Regions from separate parts of the Erwinia sp. HDF1-3R genome, predicted to be linked through region 1. Evidence: predicted binding sites of a transcription regulator. Region 1 holds the regulator's gene; each other region holds the start of a gene.

What was found. Region 1 encodes PurR, which represses purine synthesis genes. Its sites were predicted from a motif close to CANGCAAACGTTTGCNTG; they were not measured.
Region 2: a site for PurR is predicted at 637-654, ahead of carA (glutamine-hydrolyzing carbamoyl-phosphate synthase small subunit). Genes of this name have one in related genera too.
Region 3: a site for PurR is predicted at 1,061-1,078, ahead of galS (HTH-type transcriptional regulator GalS). Genes of this name have one in related genera too.

What each region holds. Positions count from the first base shown of each region.
Region 1 covers NZ_CP155071.1:2,176,593-2,178,797, forward strand. The annotation lists gene punR (DNA-binding transcriptional activator PunR) at 1-823, shown strand, start outside; gene purR (HTH-type transcriptional repressor PurR) at 841-1,866, opposite strand; gene AAGR22_RS10040 (YnhF family membrane protein) at 2,151-2,205, shown strand, end outside.
Region 2 covers NZ_CP155071.1:907,367-909,571, forward strand. The annotation lists gene dapB (4-hydroxy-tetrahydrodipicolinate reductase) at 1-412, shown strand, start outside; gene carA (glutamine-hydrolyzing carbamoyl-phosphate synthase small subunit) at 848-2,020, shown strand; gene carB (carbamoyl-phosphate synthase large subunit) at 2,035-2,205, shown strand, end outside.
Region 3 covers NZ_CP155071.1:3,249,659-3,251,863, forward strand. The annotation lists gene galS (HTH-type transcriptional regulator GalS) at 1-951, opposite strand, end outside; gene yeiB (DUF418 domain-containing protein YeiB) at 1,128-2,205, opposite strand, start outside.

The DNA.
Region 1 (2,205 bases):
TATCAGCTATACCGTACGTCAGCTGGAAGAGTGGCTGGCCGTTCCGCTGTTTACACGCCGTCATCGCGATGTCGAACTGACCGAGGCGGGACGCTACTTCATTCAGGAGGGGCGGAGCGTAATCAAAAAAATGCTTGCCACCCGGCGTCAGTGCCAGCAGGTAGCAAACGGCTGGCGCGGGCAGCTAAATATCGCCGTAGACAGGATAGTGAAACCCCAGCGCACCCGGCAGCTGGTTGTCGATTTCTACCGTCATTTCCCGGATATGGAATTACACCTTTCCCCGGAGGTGTTTAATGGCGTGTGGGATGCGCTGGCGGATGGCCGGGTAGATGTGGCGATTGGCGCAACTCAGGCAATACCCGTTGGCGGGCGCTTTGCCTTTCGCAATATGGGCGCGCTGAACTGGCGCTGTGTGGTTAGCGCCCGCCATCCTTTGACAGAAATCTCAGGACCGGTCAGCGAGGAAGCCATCCGCGAATGGCCCTCTCTGACGCTGGAAGACACGTCCCGCGCGCTGCCCAAACGCACTACCTGGACGCTGGATAATCAGCGTCGGCTGGTGGTGCCCGATTGGGAAAGCGCTGCGGACTGCCTGCTGGCCGGGCTTTGCGTCGGAATGGTGCCAGGACATTTTGCCCGTCCGCTGCTGAGCAGCGGCGCACTGACGGAACTTGTGCTCACCGCGACATTTCCCGACAGCCCCTGCTGCGTCAGCTGGTCGCAGCAGCAGGCCAGCCCCGCGCTGGGCTGGCTGCTCGACTATCTTGGCGACACCGGGACGCTCAATAATGAGTGGCTGAACGAGGGGGCAGAGGAGTGAGCAGGCGGCTAATGGCGTTAGCGGCGATAGTCTACAAAGGGACCATCCGCCACTGAACGACGCTCGATCAGGCTGGGATGAACTTCAATCGTCTGTGGCTCCTCACGCTTGCTGGTAATACGATCCAGCAGCATTTCAAAGGCCGTTTCGCCCAGCCTCTCTTTTGGCTGGTGAACGGTGGTCAGGGCAGGGGTGAAGTAGCGCGCGTTGCGCACGTTATCATAGCCGATGACCGAGATATCCTGGGGTACGCGCAGACCCATCTCATCAGCGGCACAAATCGCCCCCATCGCCATAATATCGCCGCCGCAGAATACGGCGGTAGGACGCTGCTTCTGGGATAAAATTTGCTGCATGGCACGATAGCCAGATTCGGGTTCGAAATCACCCTGTACCCGCCACTCATCGCGCAGGGTGATCCCCGCTTCGGATAGCGCCTTTAGAAAACCGGCATGACGGCCACCGCCGGTGTTACGTTCCAGCTGACCGGGAATGACGCCAATATCGCGATGGCCGCGCTCAATCAGATAGCGGCCTGCCAGATAACCCCCCTCAAAGGCGTTATCCAGCACCGTATCCGTAAAATCACCGCGTGACTCGCTCCAGTCCATGACGACCATAGGAATATTTCGGTTATCTTCAAGCATCTGGATCAGTTCATCAGGATACTCGGAGCACATCACCAGCAGGCCATCGACGCGCTTTTGCGCCATCATTGACAGATACGCCTGCTGTTTGACCAGATCGTTGTGCGCATTGCCCAGAATCAGGGTGTAACCGCTGGCAAAGCAGCTGTTCTCCACGGCTTCAATAATCTCGGCAAAGTAGGGCGCCTCGCTGGACGTTGCCAGCAGGCCGATGGTCCGGGTGTGATTAACCTTGAGACTGCGGGCGACGGCACTTGGCGAATAATGCAGTTCGCGGATGGCAGTCCATACTGCTTCCCGCGTGGCTTCGGCCACAAAGCGCGTTTTATTAATGACGTGGGACACCGTGGTGGTCGACACCCCGGCGCGTTTAGCCACATCTTTGATTGTTGCCATGAAATTACTACTCCTGCACTTACCGCAACATGCTGATAAGTATATTGTTAAACGATTGCCTGAAACGGCAAAATCCGTCGCCGTTTTTTATGAATATTCGGTGGCGTCAGTAAGGAAAAGGGGGCAGTCAGCCAGGCCTGTTGCGTCGGTTGCAGACCGCGAACGCAACCCGTTGCGCAACGAAATGGAATTCTAACAAGGCTGAGCAGAGAAAACGAGATTTTTACCGCCGGGTGTGGGAAAATTGATGGCGACACAAACTGTAAGGGTATAAAGGAGTTTCTGTGGACACCGATCTGAAATTGTCTCTGCTGACCACCGGTAGTGCGCTGTTAATGA
Region 2 (2,205 bases), 1.3 Mb from region 1:
AAAGCTGCTGGAAAAGGCGGCAAAAGTGATGGGCGACTATGCCGACATCGAGATTGTGGAAGCCCACCACCGGCACAAAGTGGATGCCCCATCAGGGACAGCGCTGGCGATGGGTGAGGCGATCGCCGATGCCATGGAGTGGGATTTAGACCAGCACGCCGTTTATGCCCGGGAAGGGCACACCGGAGAGCGTAAGGCTCAAACGATTGGCTTCGCCACCGTACGCGCCGGTGACATTGTAGGTGAGCATACGGCGATGTTTGCCGATATTGGCGAACGCGTGGAGATAACCCATAAGGCTTCAAGTCGGATGACCTTTGCTAAAGGCGCAGTACGCGCTTCTATCTGGTTAAGTTCGCAGAAAAATGGGCTTTTTGATATGAAAAATGTGCTTAATCTTGACGATATTTGAAGGTGTAGCTCTCATTTTTCAGGGTTAATGAGTGTAATATATTGATTTAAAGGAGGTAATAATGCCTCCTTTTTTTTAATGTGAAAAAAGTGTTTTTACCAGTATTATCTCTTTAGCTGATTATTTATCTGTGTTTAGTCGTTTTTATTCTCCTCTGTAATGCTATTTTTGACCATTTGGTCCACTTTTTAGTGCGGCTAAGAGCATTCTGATCATTTCCCTCACAGGCAATCGGTTTTTTAGCCTGGATATCTGCTGTTTTCAGGCGTAACTAACGCTTTTACCCCCCAGTCGGATAAAAAACCATGAAAAATCGGGTTCCAGGGTGGACAATGGCCGGGGCGATCATTAGAATGCGCGCAATTTGCCAAAATCGGACGGTCAGACGGTTTTGCATTGATTTTAAGGTTCGTAATGAATTAATATGCAAATAATATGACTGTTTATTCCCTGGAGGGTGTTTTGATTAAGTCAGCGCTATTGGTTCTCGAAGACGGAACCCAATTCCATGGTCGTGCCATCGGGGCCACAGGATCGGCTGTGGGAGAAGTCGTTTTCAACACCTCAATGACCGGTTATCAAGAAATCCTCACTGATCCTTCCTACTCCCGCCAGATTGTTACCCTTACCTATCCTCATATCGGCAATGTCGGCACTAACGCCGCGGATGAAGAGTCCTCTAAGGTTCAGGCGCAGGGGCTGGTGATTCGCGATTTGCCGCTGATAGCGAGCAACTTTCGTAATGAAGAAGGTCTCTCTGCATACCTAAAGCGTCATAACATTGTCGCTATTGCCGATATTGATACGCGCAAGCTAACGCGGTTGCTGCGCGAGAAAGGTGCACAGAATGGCTGCATCATCGCCGGTGATGCACCGGATGCGGCGCTGGCGCTGCAAAAAGCGCAGGCGTTTCCCGGTCTGAAAGGCATGGACCTGGCGAAAGAGGTCTCTACAGCTGAAACTTATAGCTGGCAACAGGGCAGCTGGACGCTCGACGGCCTGCCAGCGGCGAAAAGCGGTGACGAACTGCCGTTCCACGTGGTCGCCTGTGACTACGGCGTTAAGCGCAGCATCCTGCGGATGCTGGTCGATCGCGGCTGTCGGCTGACGGTCGTCCCGGCCCAGACCTCTGCGGAAGAGGTGTTAAAGCTCAATCCGGACGGTATTTTCCTGGCTAACGGCCCTGGCGATCCGGAGCCATGCGATTACGCTATCGCGGCGATTAAGCGCTTTCTGGAAACTGACGTGCCGGTATTCGGCATCTGTCTGGGTCACCAGCTGCTGGCGCTGGCGAGCGGGGCAAAAACGGTCAAAATGAAGCTGGGCCATCACGGTGGCAATCATCCGGTAAAAGACCTGGACAACAACAGGGTGATGATCACCGCGCAAAACCATGGTTTTGCCGTCGATGGCAGCAACCTGCCGGATAACCTGCGCGTGACCCATACCTCGCTTTTTGACCACACGGTGCAGGGGATTCATCGTACGGACAAAGCGGCCTTTAGTTTCCAGGGTCACCCTGAAGCCAGCCCGGGTCCGCATGATGCCGCCCCGCTGTTCGATCACTTTATCGAACTGATCGAAGCCTACCGTTCAAACGCGAAATAATCAGGAGCGAGAAAATGCCAAAACGTACCGACATAAAAAGTATCCTGATCCTTGGCGCAGGTCCGATCGTCATCGGACAGGCCTGTGAGTTCGACTACTCAGGCGCTCAGGCCTGTAAAGCCCTGCGGGAAGAGGGCTATCGCGTTATTCTGGTCAACTCCAATCCGGCGACCATCATGACCGAC
Region 3 (2,205 bases), 1.1 Mb from region 1:
GTGCTGTTCGCTTTCATCCAGCTCACCAGCCGCGCCCCTGAGTGCTAATTCTGTCGCCAGCTTTGCCATAGAAATAATCGGGTAGCGCACCGTCGTTAACTGCGGATCGGTATAGCGTGAAATGGGAATATCATCGAAGCCGACCAGGGATAACGCCTGCGGCACCCGGATGCCGTTATCCTTCAGTGCGGCCAGCGCGCCTGCCGCCATGCTGTCGTTATAGGCAAAAACCGCACTCAGATGCAGGTTGCGGCCAAGCAGCTCAACCATTGCCGCTTCGCCCCCCTGCATATCCGGCTCACCGCTGGCTATCCAGTTTTCCGGCGGCAGAATGCCCTGCTCCAAAAGCCCCTGCCGCCAGCCCTCACGTCGCTGATGCACATCTTCAATCCCGTGGCTGGAGGCCAGATAACCGATACGTTGATGTCCCTGCTGATGCAGCATGCGGGTGGCCATCAGCGCACCGCTGACGTTATCCAGACAGACGCAGCGGTGTGCGTAGCCCGGCACCACGCGATTGATCAGCACCATGCCGGGCACCTCGTCCATCAGCGAAATCAGCTCTGCATTCTCAAGCGCCTTCGCATGCACCACCAGGGCGTTACAGCGCTGACGGATCAGTACTTCAATGGCATGCCGCTCCTTGTCTGCCTGATGATAGGAGTTGTTAATCAGCACGTGCTTTTGCCAGCGCTGTGCAACGGAATCCACCGCCTTGACCAGCGCACCAAAGAAGGGATCGGAGACGTCCATCACGACAACGCCAAGGGTATCGCTGACCTGGGTAACCAGCGCCTGAGCATTAGCATTGGGTCGATAGCCGAGGCCCTCGACCGCCTTTAACACCGCATCCCGGGTGCTTTGCGTGACGATGGCGCTGTTATTGAGTACGCGCGAGACGGTGGCCACCGAGACGCCCGCCGCGCGGGCGACATCACGAATGGTCATCATGGGCAGTTGCCCGGGGAGAATGGTCGTTGCATAGCCCTTCCAGATGTCAGGTTGACTGGAGGCTATTCTTACAGCATCAACGGCGGGGCTACGTGAAAGTCGTCACAGGGATGAAAACGGTTACAACGCTTTATCCTGCCTTTGTGAGCGGCATCATCTTCCTGACGATGCGGACATTACTCCTTTCCCGGATAGCCCGTCGTCAGGGGCCGCCCGCCGCTCAGCAGCGTCAGTCTGCGCCATAGCCATTCAACCGGACCCTGACGGAAATGGCGCAGCCAGAAGAGGGAGAACGACAGGTTGATCAGCCAGACGGCAGGCACCATCGCCACCAGCTGCCAGCGATCCCATTGGTTAAACCAGCCCAGGCGGTTAAAAACGGTGGTGCATATCAGGGTTTGCAGCAGATAGTTGGTTAGCGCCATACGCCCCACGCAGCTCACTGCCCGGGTTATCCTCAGGCGCGACAATGTGGGCCAGTAGCCAAAACAGAGCGCCGCGTACCCTACTGCCTGTAACGGCGCGCTGATTTCACGGGGAACCTGCAGAAAAAAGCCGGACCAGCGGAATTCCCAGCCGGAAGCCCACTGTAAAGCGATAGCGGGAAGCTCAATCAGCCAGGCCAGCGAGATGAGGATCGCGGCGGTGCGACGATAATGTGCCAGGCTATAGCTGCCTTTCAGCCAGCCGCTGCGCATCAGGGCGCTGCCGACCATCATCAACCCGGCCAGCTGCCAGCCATACTGCACCGCCAGCGCCATCAGCCCGGATGAGAAGAGATCGAGCCGGTTCTGAATCGCAGGCCAGCCCCCCTGGGTCTTCCAGAAGGTTTCGTACTGCACGTCGGCAAAGCCCGGGAGCCAGCTACTGTTGGGATGCACAGAGGCTCCCAGCCCCAGCACGACAAGCGCACAGCTGCCAACCAGATAGAGCATTACGCCGGTATTGAAGAGCTGACGGCTGGAGGAGACATCGCGGATCATCCGCCAGACCACCAGCCCAATCAGCCCGTAGTCGAAAAGGATATCGCCGTCCCACAAGAGCGTACCGTGCAGGAAACCTAACAGCACCAGCCAGGTGAGCCGCGCCTGGAGCCAGCGTTTGCCGCGCGGCAGCAGCATCTGCAGACCGGCACCAAACAGCAGGGCAAACAGGGCAAGGAATTTTTCCTGGGCAAAGAGATCGACCAGCGCCCAGCACCAGGCGTCATAATCCGGCGGCAGCCCGTGCCAGGCCGGATTAAGGTAGGCGGCG